DNA from 3 places in the Mesorhizobium sp. M0227 genome. Region 2 is predicted to be linked to each of the others. Evidence: riboswitches for the same ligand, from Rfam matches in the RefSeq annotation. Region 2 holds a riboswitch; each other region holds the start of a gene.

Region 1 (3,237 bases), on a different contig from region 2:
TCGGTTGTCAGCGGTCCAAGCGTATAGAAGGGCGCTTCGCCGCAGACAGCGAGCTGCTTGTCCATGTTCGCCTTGATCTTGTGCATCGGCACGTGGCCGGGGCCCTCGATCATCACCTGGCAATCCTTCGCCCAGGCGATCTGCGTCAGCTCGCCGAGCGTCTCCAACTCGGCGAACTGCGCCGCGTCGTTGGCATCGGCGATCGAGCCGGGACGAAGGCCGTCGCCGAGCGAGAAGGACACGTCATAGGCTCTGGCGATGTCGCAGATCTCCGCGAAGTGCTCGTAGAGGAAGCTTTCCCGGTGATGGTGCAGGCACCATTTTGCCATGATCGACCCGCCGCGCGAGACGATGCCGGTGACCCGGTCGACGGTCAGCGGGATGTAATGCAGCCGCACGCCGGCGTGGATGGTGAAATAGTCGACGCCCTGCTCGGCCTGTTCGATCAGCGTGTCGCGGTACACCTCCCAGGTCAGATCCTCGGCAATGCCGCCAACCTTCTCGAGCGCCTGGTAGAGTGGCACCGTGCCGATCGGCACCGGTGCGTTGCGCACGATCCAGTCCCGGATGTTGTGAATGTTGCGGCCGGTCGACAGGTCCATCACCGTATCGGCGCCCCAGCGAATCGCCCAGACCATCTTTTCGACCTCTTCGGCCATCGACGATGTGACGGCGGAGTTGCCGATGTTGGCGTTGATCTTGACCAGAAAATTGCGACCGATGATCATCGGCTCGCTCTCGGGATGGTTGATGTTGGCGGGAATGATCGCCCGTCCGCGCGCCACCTCGTCGCGGACGAATTCGGGTGTGACGAAATCGGGCAGCATCGCGCCGAAAGCCTCGCCGTCGCGCTCAAGCTTGCCGTGCAGGATCTCGCGACCAAGGTTCTCGCGGATGGCGACGAACTCCATTTCGGGTGTGATGATGCCGGCGCGTGCATAGGCAAGCTGCGTCACCGCCTTGCCTGCTTTGGCCCTGAGCGGTCGGTGGCGGATGGGAAATTCTGGCGTCAGGCGTTCGCCCGTCGCGAAACCGTTGTCCTCCGGCCGGACGTGGCGGCCGTCACAGTCCTCGACATCGCCGCGCGCCAAGATCCATTCGTGGCGAAGCCGGGCCAGGCCTTTTTGGATGCTGGTTTCGACAGCCGGATCGGTATAGGAGCCCGACGGGTCGTAGACGGTGACGGGCGGTTCGCTGGCTGTCGGATGGACGGAGATTTCGCGCATCGGCACCCTGATCTGCGGGTGGATGGCACCGGGCTTGTGGATCTTACGCGAAGCAGGCAGCGGTCCCGTCGACACGGCGGGGGTGAGGGCATTCATCTTGAGGCTCCTTTGCTCATGCATTGGAGACCCAGTTCTGTGCCGGAAGGATGAAAAGACGCTTCTGTCTACCTGCCGAAACAGGACCTCGGGCGTGAACTCCCGCAGAGCGCTTGCACCGTCCCTACGCCAGTATGAACTGGATCAGGTTCAACGGGTCACTGCGCCGCGAAAGCCAGCAGTATCTCAGCCCCTTGCCGGGACTCCCCTGGTGAATGCCTCAAGTTGAACGGGCCGGGGTTGTCTTGTCAAGCGCGTGTTCGTCCTGCGGCGGCGGTGGGCGGCAATCAAATTGGGCCCAAATTGGGCCGACGGCCTCGCCACGGGTCGCGGAGAAGTTCCGCGGGAGGTAGGGCAGGTGTGGCCAAAGCTGCATTTGCCTCGTCAAACTTGATGTGACATTGACGTAGACGGAACTGCTGCGTTTCAAGGATCTTAAGCCGTCAATGCCTGATCGGAACAGAACTGGTGGACCGCCCGAACGCCCCACAAACATCGTGCTCTCGATCACCTCCTATTGTCGCCGGAAAAGGGGTGATCGACCAATCGATCAAGGCGACCGCTCGCTGAAGGGCGCCCTCGGTTTCAGCACGGCTGGGTGAAGTGGCAATGACATGTCCAATCCAGTCTCGGAAATCCCCCTTCCTGACGATCGGTGTCTTGGGTTCAACATTCAATTTGACCTCGGCCACACCTGATATAGCAGCTGCCTGAGTGTCGCCACCAATCCAGTCCAGGGTGCCATCTTGATCAGGAAGCAGGAATCGCGCGGCCGCAGTATGCGAATGCTTTTTGCGCAGATCCCATTCCTCGCCAATGACAAGCTTGATGTGCTCGGTGACGAGGTCGACACCGTAAGCTAACTGGACCAGTTGAGGGTCGGGCGCGCCACTAAGACGCGGATTGACTTCAATGACAACTGGACCGCGTTTCGTGCACCGGAGTTCAATGTTAGTTGGCCCCCAGCCAAGGCCGAGAGCCCGCAAACAGCTCAGCGAAACATCGGCGATGCGCTCACGCTCCTGATCGGTTAGCAGGGCCGGATATGTCACCTCACGTATGACGAAATGGGGGAGGGGACCAAAGTCATTGGCGCAAATCGCAACGACCTCATTCCCCATAACATTAATGCTATATAACGGGCCCTGTGCGAATTCTTCGACGAGTATTTTCGGTGTAGACCGCCATATGTGCTTTCCGCCCAATAGATAGGTCGTATGTTCGGCTACGTCTTCGAGGCTGCGGCACAATCGGACACCGATGCTGCCGCTGCCTACTGCCGGCTTAAGAATCACGGGCAGGCCGATCTCTGCAGCCGAGCTTTCTACCTCCGCCGCATTCGTTGCTAACCGATAAGCCGGTATTGGAACGCCGGCCTGCGCGAGGAGTTGGCGTTGCTTGAATTTGTCGCAGCTTCGTTCAATCGATTCAGGGTTCGGCCCCGGTAGATCGAAATGCCGGCAAAGCTTGCCAACTGTCGCATAGATCGATTCATGGTCCCCGGCAAAGCCAGTAATGCCAGCAATGTCGTGGGTAGCACGCAGCCGCGAACATTCGCGGACCAACGCTTCGAGATTGCCAGTGTCGACACGGATTGCCTCAACGTTTTCCGCCGAAAGATAGTCGTACCGAGGTGGATCAGCCGTCAGAGTAATTGGATGAAGACCAAGACACTGAGCCGCTTGGACGTATAGCTGACCAGTACCCCTATGGCCTTCGACCAATATGAGCGCTCTTCTTCTTACCATTGCTGTTAATCCCGATGTTGCGTGCTGGCGGCGGTCCGAGGGTACCGGCGTCACTTTTATGGCCGTGCCGGACCTCCGACTCGCGGTGCCGTACCATTGTCAACGACTGACGGTTGTAAAAATCTTGTAAATTGATTTGAAGGATCTGTTGCAGCGTTGTTGATTAG
Region 2 (3,237 bases):
GAGGCTGGAAATGCAATTGGCGCGATCATCGTGCCCGGGTTCCGGCGTCGTCCCACCGGTTTCAGCATTGGCAATTTCCGGCGAAGGCTTCAACGCAAGCTGCTGCTCAGGCGGTTTATCGGTAACACGCCTGTCAAGTTGATCGAATTTGGCCGCCCTTACGATTGGAATGCGCTTGGTCGGCAATTGTCTGACGTCCGCGCCGATGTGCTGGTCTGCTACACTTTGCCTGTCTTGATCCCTCAAGAGGTTCTTGGCCATTTTTCCAAAGGCGGGGTCAACCTCCACCCGGCGCTGCTCCCCGACTATCGAGGGCCCCACCCGATCCAGCGCTTGGCCGTGGACGGCCGGCATGCGGCTCATGGCGGCGTCACGCTCCACAAGATGTCCGCCGGTTTTGACGAGGGTGACATTCTCGGGCAGGTGCCGTTTTCCGAAGCTGACTGGACATCGAGAGAAGCCCTGGTCGACAGCACGGCAACCGCTATGCGGATTCTGGTGAGCGAGGCGGTGCCGACCTACTGCCGGGGGCTGTTGTCAGGAATGCCGCAACCGAAAGGCGATTTCGTCTGGGCGCGGCTTCAGCCCAGCCACCTGATAATCTCGCCGGCCATGTCGGTCGAGCATGTTGTACGGCTATGGCATGTGCTTGGCCTTCTGCCAGGCATCTATCTTGAAATCGGAACGCGCAAAGTCAGGCTGGGATTCCAGATCAGAAGGCTGGGGCCCTGCACAGGAAAGGCCCCGGTCAGGCGGTGGGGAACAGTGGAATTTGATCTCGCCAACGGTCGGGTCCTGTATTTTACCTACGGTAGAGTGCTCAAACGGCTGCTCAATTCGAAACACCTATTTTCGCGCCCGCCCGCCGGGAGACCCGCTCCAGAAATCCGGCTGTTCGGCAAAGCGAGTGCTGCGGACCAGAAAAACGGATGAAGTCGCTGGGCGATGCCCAGCGGCTTCATCCGTTTGCGACGTGGTTACTTGCCACAATGATTATCGTTTACCGTTGGCGCCGTCGCGTTACCATCGGCGTCCGGCTGCGCGCCTTGCGGGTTGGTCGGGCAATTCTGATCCGCGTTCGAATTCATGTCCCCTACCGTGCCAGTCGTGCTGTTGGTCGTGCCCGGGTCGACAGTGTCCGGCTCGATCGTATTCGGGGAAGCCGGCGTGTTCGGCTCAACCGTCACCGACTTGCCGCTGCCGCTTCCATTTGCGTTGTTGCTGCCGGCGCTTTGCGCCATGGCTGACGTGGCCAGACCAATGGTGAGAACCGAAGCTGCGAGGATTTTCATGAACATGGTTTGTCTCCATTTCTGTGAAGTCGTCGCTTATTTTCTACGAAAGTGATCGCGTTGCGACTGTGGGGACAACCGGTCGCGGCGGCGAAGGTTCCCGACAAAATTCCGCTCAGGCGCACCGTGACTGGCGCAATGCTTTTGGCGCAGTGCTCTGAAAAAACGGCTTTCCCTTGAACTCGAATGATGCTTTAAGGCGCACATCCACAGGGGTGCTCCGTACGGTCGGGGCTGAGACGGGGGCGGCAAGCCCACAGACCCTAGAAGCTGATCTGGGTAATACCAGCGGAGCGAGGCGGGCGATGTTTTCAGGCGCACAGATTTCCCTATACCCCATGACCGACGATTTCGTCGGTGTCATTCTTGGCGCGCTCGGTGCGCTCGATCCCTGGCGCGACAAGCTCAGGATCGAGACCGACGACATCTCGACCTTGCTGGTCGGGTCGCCCGAAGTGCTGTTTCCCGCCATGCGCGACCTCTTCGTGGCGGCGGCACGTAGCGGCAAACATTGCGTGTTGTCGGCCACCATCTCGCGCGGGTGCCCTGGCGAGCCGGATGATCCGATCTGCCGCTCCGATGCACTTGGCGGGCCTGTCGGGCCACTCGGCCCGCGCAAGGATGCGGCCATCGCGGCGGTGCGCAATGCTGCTGCCACCGGCCAGCCGGCGGCGGCGCAGTTCTCGCTCTATGTGATGGGCACCGACGACCACATGGACGAGATCTACGGCTGCATCGATTTTCTCAAGCAGTCCGGCGTCTATGAGCGTTCCAAGCATTTCTGCACGAAACTGCGCGGTGATGCCGGTGCGATCTTTTCGGCGCTGGACGAGGCCTTCTGCCGCTTCGGACCAGGCGCCGGCCACGTAACCCTCGACGTCACGGTCTCGGCCAACAGCCCGTCGGCTGTCTGAAGCTGCCGCCGCCTCCGCGCGGCCGTCAAAGGTTATCTCCCGTGGTCTCATCATCATTCGCTTCGCGCCCGATCGCGGGCCTTCTTGTCAAGGCAATGCCGGCCATGATCTCGGTCGGTTTGCTCCTAGTGGCGTGGGAGCTTTATGCCACCTATTCCGGCATCAGGCCGACGATACTGCCGGCGCCGTCGCGCGTGTTCGAGCAAGCGCTGCTCAATCGCCAGGCGCTGGCCGACAACGCCATTCCGACCATCGGCGCCACGCTGCTCGGCTTTGCCTGTTCGCTCAGCGCCGCCTTCGTGCTGTCGATGCTGGTCGACTTCTTCCAGCCGCTGCGGCGTGCGCTGTTTCCCGTCTTAATCGTCAGCCAGACCTTGCCGCTGGTGGCCATCGCGCCGCTGGTGGTGCTGTGGTTCGGCTTCGGGCTGGCGCCCAAGATCATGCTGGTGGCGCTGGTTACCTTCTTTCCGATGCTGGTTGCATTGGTCGAGGGTTATGAGTCGACCGAGGCCGAGATCGGGCAAATGCTGCGCGCCATGGGGGCAGGGCGCTGGCGCATCTTCGTGCTGGCACGGCTGCCTTCGGCGCTGCCCTATTTCTTCGCTGGCTTGAGGATCTCCATCACCTACGCCGTGGTCGGCGCGATCTTCGCCGAATATGCGGGGGCCGCGAAGGGGCTGGGCATCTACATGCTCAACGTCAAGAACAATTTCCGTCCTGACCTGGTTCTTGCCGCCGTCGGAGTGAGCGCTGCCCTGACCCTTGTCCTGTTCGGGTTGACTGTACTGCTGCAGCGCCTTGCGATGCCCTGGGAGCGGGCCGGCAAGGAAACCGCCGGGAAGGGAGCCTGGCGATGAGCCGGCTGGAACTGCGGTATGTGCGCAAGGCGTTCGGTGGGCTCGACGTGCTGGCCGATATTTCGCTTAGCGTCGGCGCTGGTGAATTCGTCTCGATCCTTGGACCCTCGGGCGCCGGCAAATCGACGCTCTTCCAGCTTCTGACCGGCGCCGAGCATGGCGAGGGCGAGATGT
Region 3 (3,237 bases), on a different contig from region 2:
AAAACCCCTTGACCACGGTGAGATCGCCAAAGCTCTTCTCGATGTTCTTCGCCTCGATCACCAGCTTGCCGGACTCGGCGGCGTCGCTCGCCACCATGGTCGCCGACCCTTCGGCACCGCGATGGCCGCGAAAACGCTGGCGCATGGTCTGCAACTCGCCGAGCCGGCGCATGTTTCGCTTGCGCCGCGCCGTCACGCCGTAGCGCAGCCAATGCTCTTCGCGAACGATCTGGCGGCCGAGTTTATGCTGCTCGCGCTCTTCTTCCTCCAGGACCAGGTCGCGCCATTCCTCGAAATGGCCAAAGCCCTTGTCCAGCCTGCGGGTCTGGCCGCGATCGAGCCAGATGGTGGCGCGCGACACACGTTCGAGAAAGCGGCGGTCGTGCGAGATGACGATCAGTGCCGAGGAGGTGCGGATGAGTTCTTCTTCCAGCCATTCGATGACCGAGAGGTCGAGATGGTTGGTCGGCTCATCGAGCAGCAGGATGTCTGGCTCCGGCGCCATCACGCGGGCAAGGGCAGCACGCCTCGCCTCGCCGCCCGACAGATCATTCGGACGTTCCTCACCCGACAGTCCGAGATGCTCCATCAGATAGCTGGCTCGGTAGGGATCGTCGGCGGGGCCAAGCCCGGCCTCGACATAGGCGCGGACGGTGGCAAAGCCCTCCATGTCCGGCATCTGCGGCAAATAGCGGATAGTTGCCGAAGGCTGGCGGAACACCTCGCCGTCCTGCGGCTCGATCAGGCCAGCGGCGATCTTCAGCAGGGTCGACTTGCCCGACCCGTTGCGGCCGACCAGTGCAATCTTGTCGCCGGCCGAAGCCGTCAAGGCGGCGCCGTCGAGCAGCGGCGTGCCGCCGAAGGTCAGTTTTATCCCGTCGAGGTTGAGAAGAGGCGGGGCCATGTCAGCTTTCAGGTAAGGGATAGGGATGAGCGAGCAGCATCGCGCGGCCATGGCCGAGCGCGATTTCGAGGCGGCCCCCGGTCTTGTCGGACTTGACCTCGTTGGAGATGGTCAGCGACGAACCGAACGCCACCTTGACGTGGTTCAGCGGCCATTTGGCGCCGGTGACGGTCAGGCCGGCGAGCTCGGAAAAGCCGAGCACCGAAAACAGCGTGCCATCGGCATAGTCGAAGCCGGCCGTTCCGCGCAGCAGCGGGATGCCTTCCTGGGCGCCGCTGGTCAGGAGCACATCAGTCCCGGCCTCGGCCAGCCGCAGGGCAAGCGCCAGATGCAGGAAAGCGTGGTCGGCGCGCTTGCCGCCGAAAGCACCTGCGAGCACCAGGCGGGTCGCGCCGCGCTCGAGTGCGGCGGCAATGGCCAGTTCGCCATCGGTCTGGTCCTTTTCCGCCGGGAAGGTCCGGCGCGGCACGGAAGCGAGATCGTCAGGCAGCTCGGCTGGCACGGAATCGAAATCGCCCACCCACAGTTCGGGCACGAGACCCAGCAGCCGCGCATGCCCGATGCCGGCGTCGGCGGCGATGACGCGGGAGCCTTCGGCCTGGCGGTCGAGCCGTGGCGTGCGGATGAGATCGCCGCCAAGCAGGATGGTGAATGTGCTCATATCGTGTGGCCCTTACCAGCCCGGCACGGGAAACGGAAGGCGGCAAACTCCCACTTGCATGGGGGATCGGCCCGGCCTATGTGTCGAAACGCTCTAACGGGGTGCCGGACGCGATCTTCGCGGACCGGCTGAGAGGCAGTCTCGCCAACCCGCTGAACCTGATCCGGTTTGTACCGGCGGAGGGATTAGACGTTTCGGACAGTCCGACGCCTCAATTCCTTTCAATTCGAACGAAGGAGGCGCCGATGCGCACGTTTTTATACGCTCTTGTTTCAGCAACGGTCGTGGCCTTGTCCGGACCGGCCTTGGCCAAGGACAAGCTCACCGTCTACACCTATGATAGCTTCACCGCCGACTGGGGTCCGGGTCCCGTGGTGAAGAAGGAGTTCGAGGCCGAATGCGGCTGCGATGTCGAGTTCGTCTCGGTCGCCGACGGCGTCGCGCTGCTCAACCGCGTCAGATTGGAAGGCGCATCGACCAAGGCCGATATCGTGCTTGGCCTCGACACCAATCTCACCGCCGATGCCAAGGCGTCAGGCTTGTTCGCGCCGCATGGCGGCGTAACTGATGTCAACGTGCCGGGTGGCTGGAGCGACGATACTTTTGTCCCCTTTGACTACGGATATTTCGCCGTCGTCTACGACACCGAGAAGCTGAAGATCCCGCCGAAAAGCCTGAAAGAGCTGGTCGAGGGCAGTGCCGATGACAAGATCGTCATCCAGGATCCGCGCACCTCCACGCCGGGCCTCGGTCTGCTTCTGTGGGTCAAGTCAGTCTATGGCGACAAGGCGCCCGAGGCCTGGGCCAAGCTCAAGGCGAAAGTGCTGACCGTGACGCCGGGCTGGAGCGAGGCCTATGGGCTGTTCACCAAGGGCGAGGCGCCGATGGTGCTGTCCTACACGACGTCGCCGGCCTACCACATGGTCGCCGAGAAGACAGAGCGCTATCAGGCAGCGTCGTTCGAGGAGGGCGAGTATTTGCAGATAGAAGTCGCGGGTATCACCACGGCGGGGGCCAAGAACCCGCTGGCGGCCAAGTTCATCGCCTTCATGACCGGGCCGAAATTCCAGGATGCCATCCCCGAGACCAACTGGATGTTCCCGGCCGGCAAGACCGACAAGCCGCTCAATCCGGCCTTCGACAAACTGGTCAAGCCGACCAAGACCTTGCTGTTCAGCCCGCAAGAGGTCGCTGCCAACCGCAAGGCTTGGGTCGATGAATGGCTGGCGGTGATGAGCAAGTAGGCTTGCGAGTTCTTTTGATGTTCGCGCCACTCCACCCCCCTCTGGCCTGCCGGCAATCTCCCCCTCAAGGGGGGAGATTGGCAGCGTCGTTGCTGGTTACAGTCCGGCAACGTTGGAGACTAGCGGAAGCATGGGTGACGGCCGATCTCCTCCCTGGAGGGGGAGATGTCCGGCAGGACAGAGGGGGGCGCCAAGGAACGCAATCCTTTGTAATTGCCGCGATGGAAAGAATGGTGGTCCAGCGTGCAACGCGCGTCTGACCCCCGCATCACCGCTGGCACCCTCGCGCTCGCTGCAATCGCGCTGCTGATCGGCGGCGCGTTTGCTGGCCTGCTTTTCGAGGGCGCCCATGATTTCTCGGGCGCCTGGGCAACCTTCGATCCCTATCTGCTTCGCGTCATTCGCTTCACGCTCTGGCAAGCGGCGCT

What was found. Region 2 has a riboswitch for thiamine pyrophosphate ahead of NKJ00_RS16605 (YkoF family thiamine/hydroxymethylpyrimidine-binding protein). Riboswitches for the same ligand answer to the same signal wherever they lie in the genome.
Region 1: linked by a shared signal. The riboswitch ahead of thiC (phosphomethylpyrimidine synthase ThiC) and the one ahead of NKJ00_RS16605 (YkoF family thiamine/hydroxymethylpyrimidine-binding protein) in region 2 are both predicted to bind thiamine pyrophosphate.
Region 3: linked by a shared signal. The riboswitch ahead of thiB (thiamine ABC transporter substrate binding subunit) and the one ahead of NKJ00_RS16605 (YkoF family thiamine/hydroxymethylpyrimidine-binding protein) in region 2 are both predicted to bind thiamine pyrophosphate.

What each region holds. Positions count from the first base shown of each region.
Region 1 covers NZ_JAMYSJ010000034.1:28,210-31,446, forward strand. Annotated here, with positions in the region: gene thiC (phosphomethylpyrimidine synthase ThiC) at 1-1,322, opposite strand, end outside; TPP riboswitch at 1,426-1,542, opposite strand; gene NKJ00_RS28745 (ATP-grasp domain-containing protein) at 1,766-3,070, opposite strand.
Region 2 covers NZ_JAMYSJ010000010.1:182,221-185,457, forward strand. Annotated here, with positions in the region: gene NKJ00_RS16595 (formyltransferase family protein) at 1-933, shown strand, start outside; gene NKJ00_RS16600 (RodZ family helix-turn-helix domain-containing protein) at 978-1,298, opposite strand; TPP riboswitch at 1,494-1,607, shown strand; gene NKJ00_RS16605 (YkoF family thiamine/hydroxymethylpyrimidine-binding protein) at 1,598-2,206, shown strand; gene NKJ00_RS16610 (ABC transporter permease) at 2,302-3,063, shown strand; gene NKJ00_RS16615 (ABC transporter ATP-binding protein) at 3,060-3,237, shown strand, end outside.
Region 3 covers NZ_JAMYSJ010000003.1:174,429-177,665, forward strand. Annotated here, with positions in the region: gene NKJ00_RS06450 (ABC-F family ATP-binding cassette domain-containing protein) at 1-904, opposite strand, end outside; gene NKJ00_RS06455 (thiamine diphosphokinase) at 906-1,565, opposite strand; TPP riboswitch at 1,653-1,767, shown strand; gene thiB (thiamine ABC transporter substrate binding subunit) at 1,811-2,809, shown strand; gene thiP (thiamine/thiamine pyrophosphate ABC transporter permease) at 3,053-3,237, shown strand, end outside.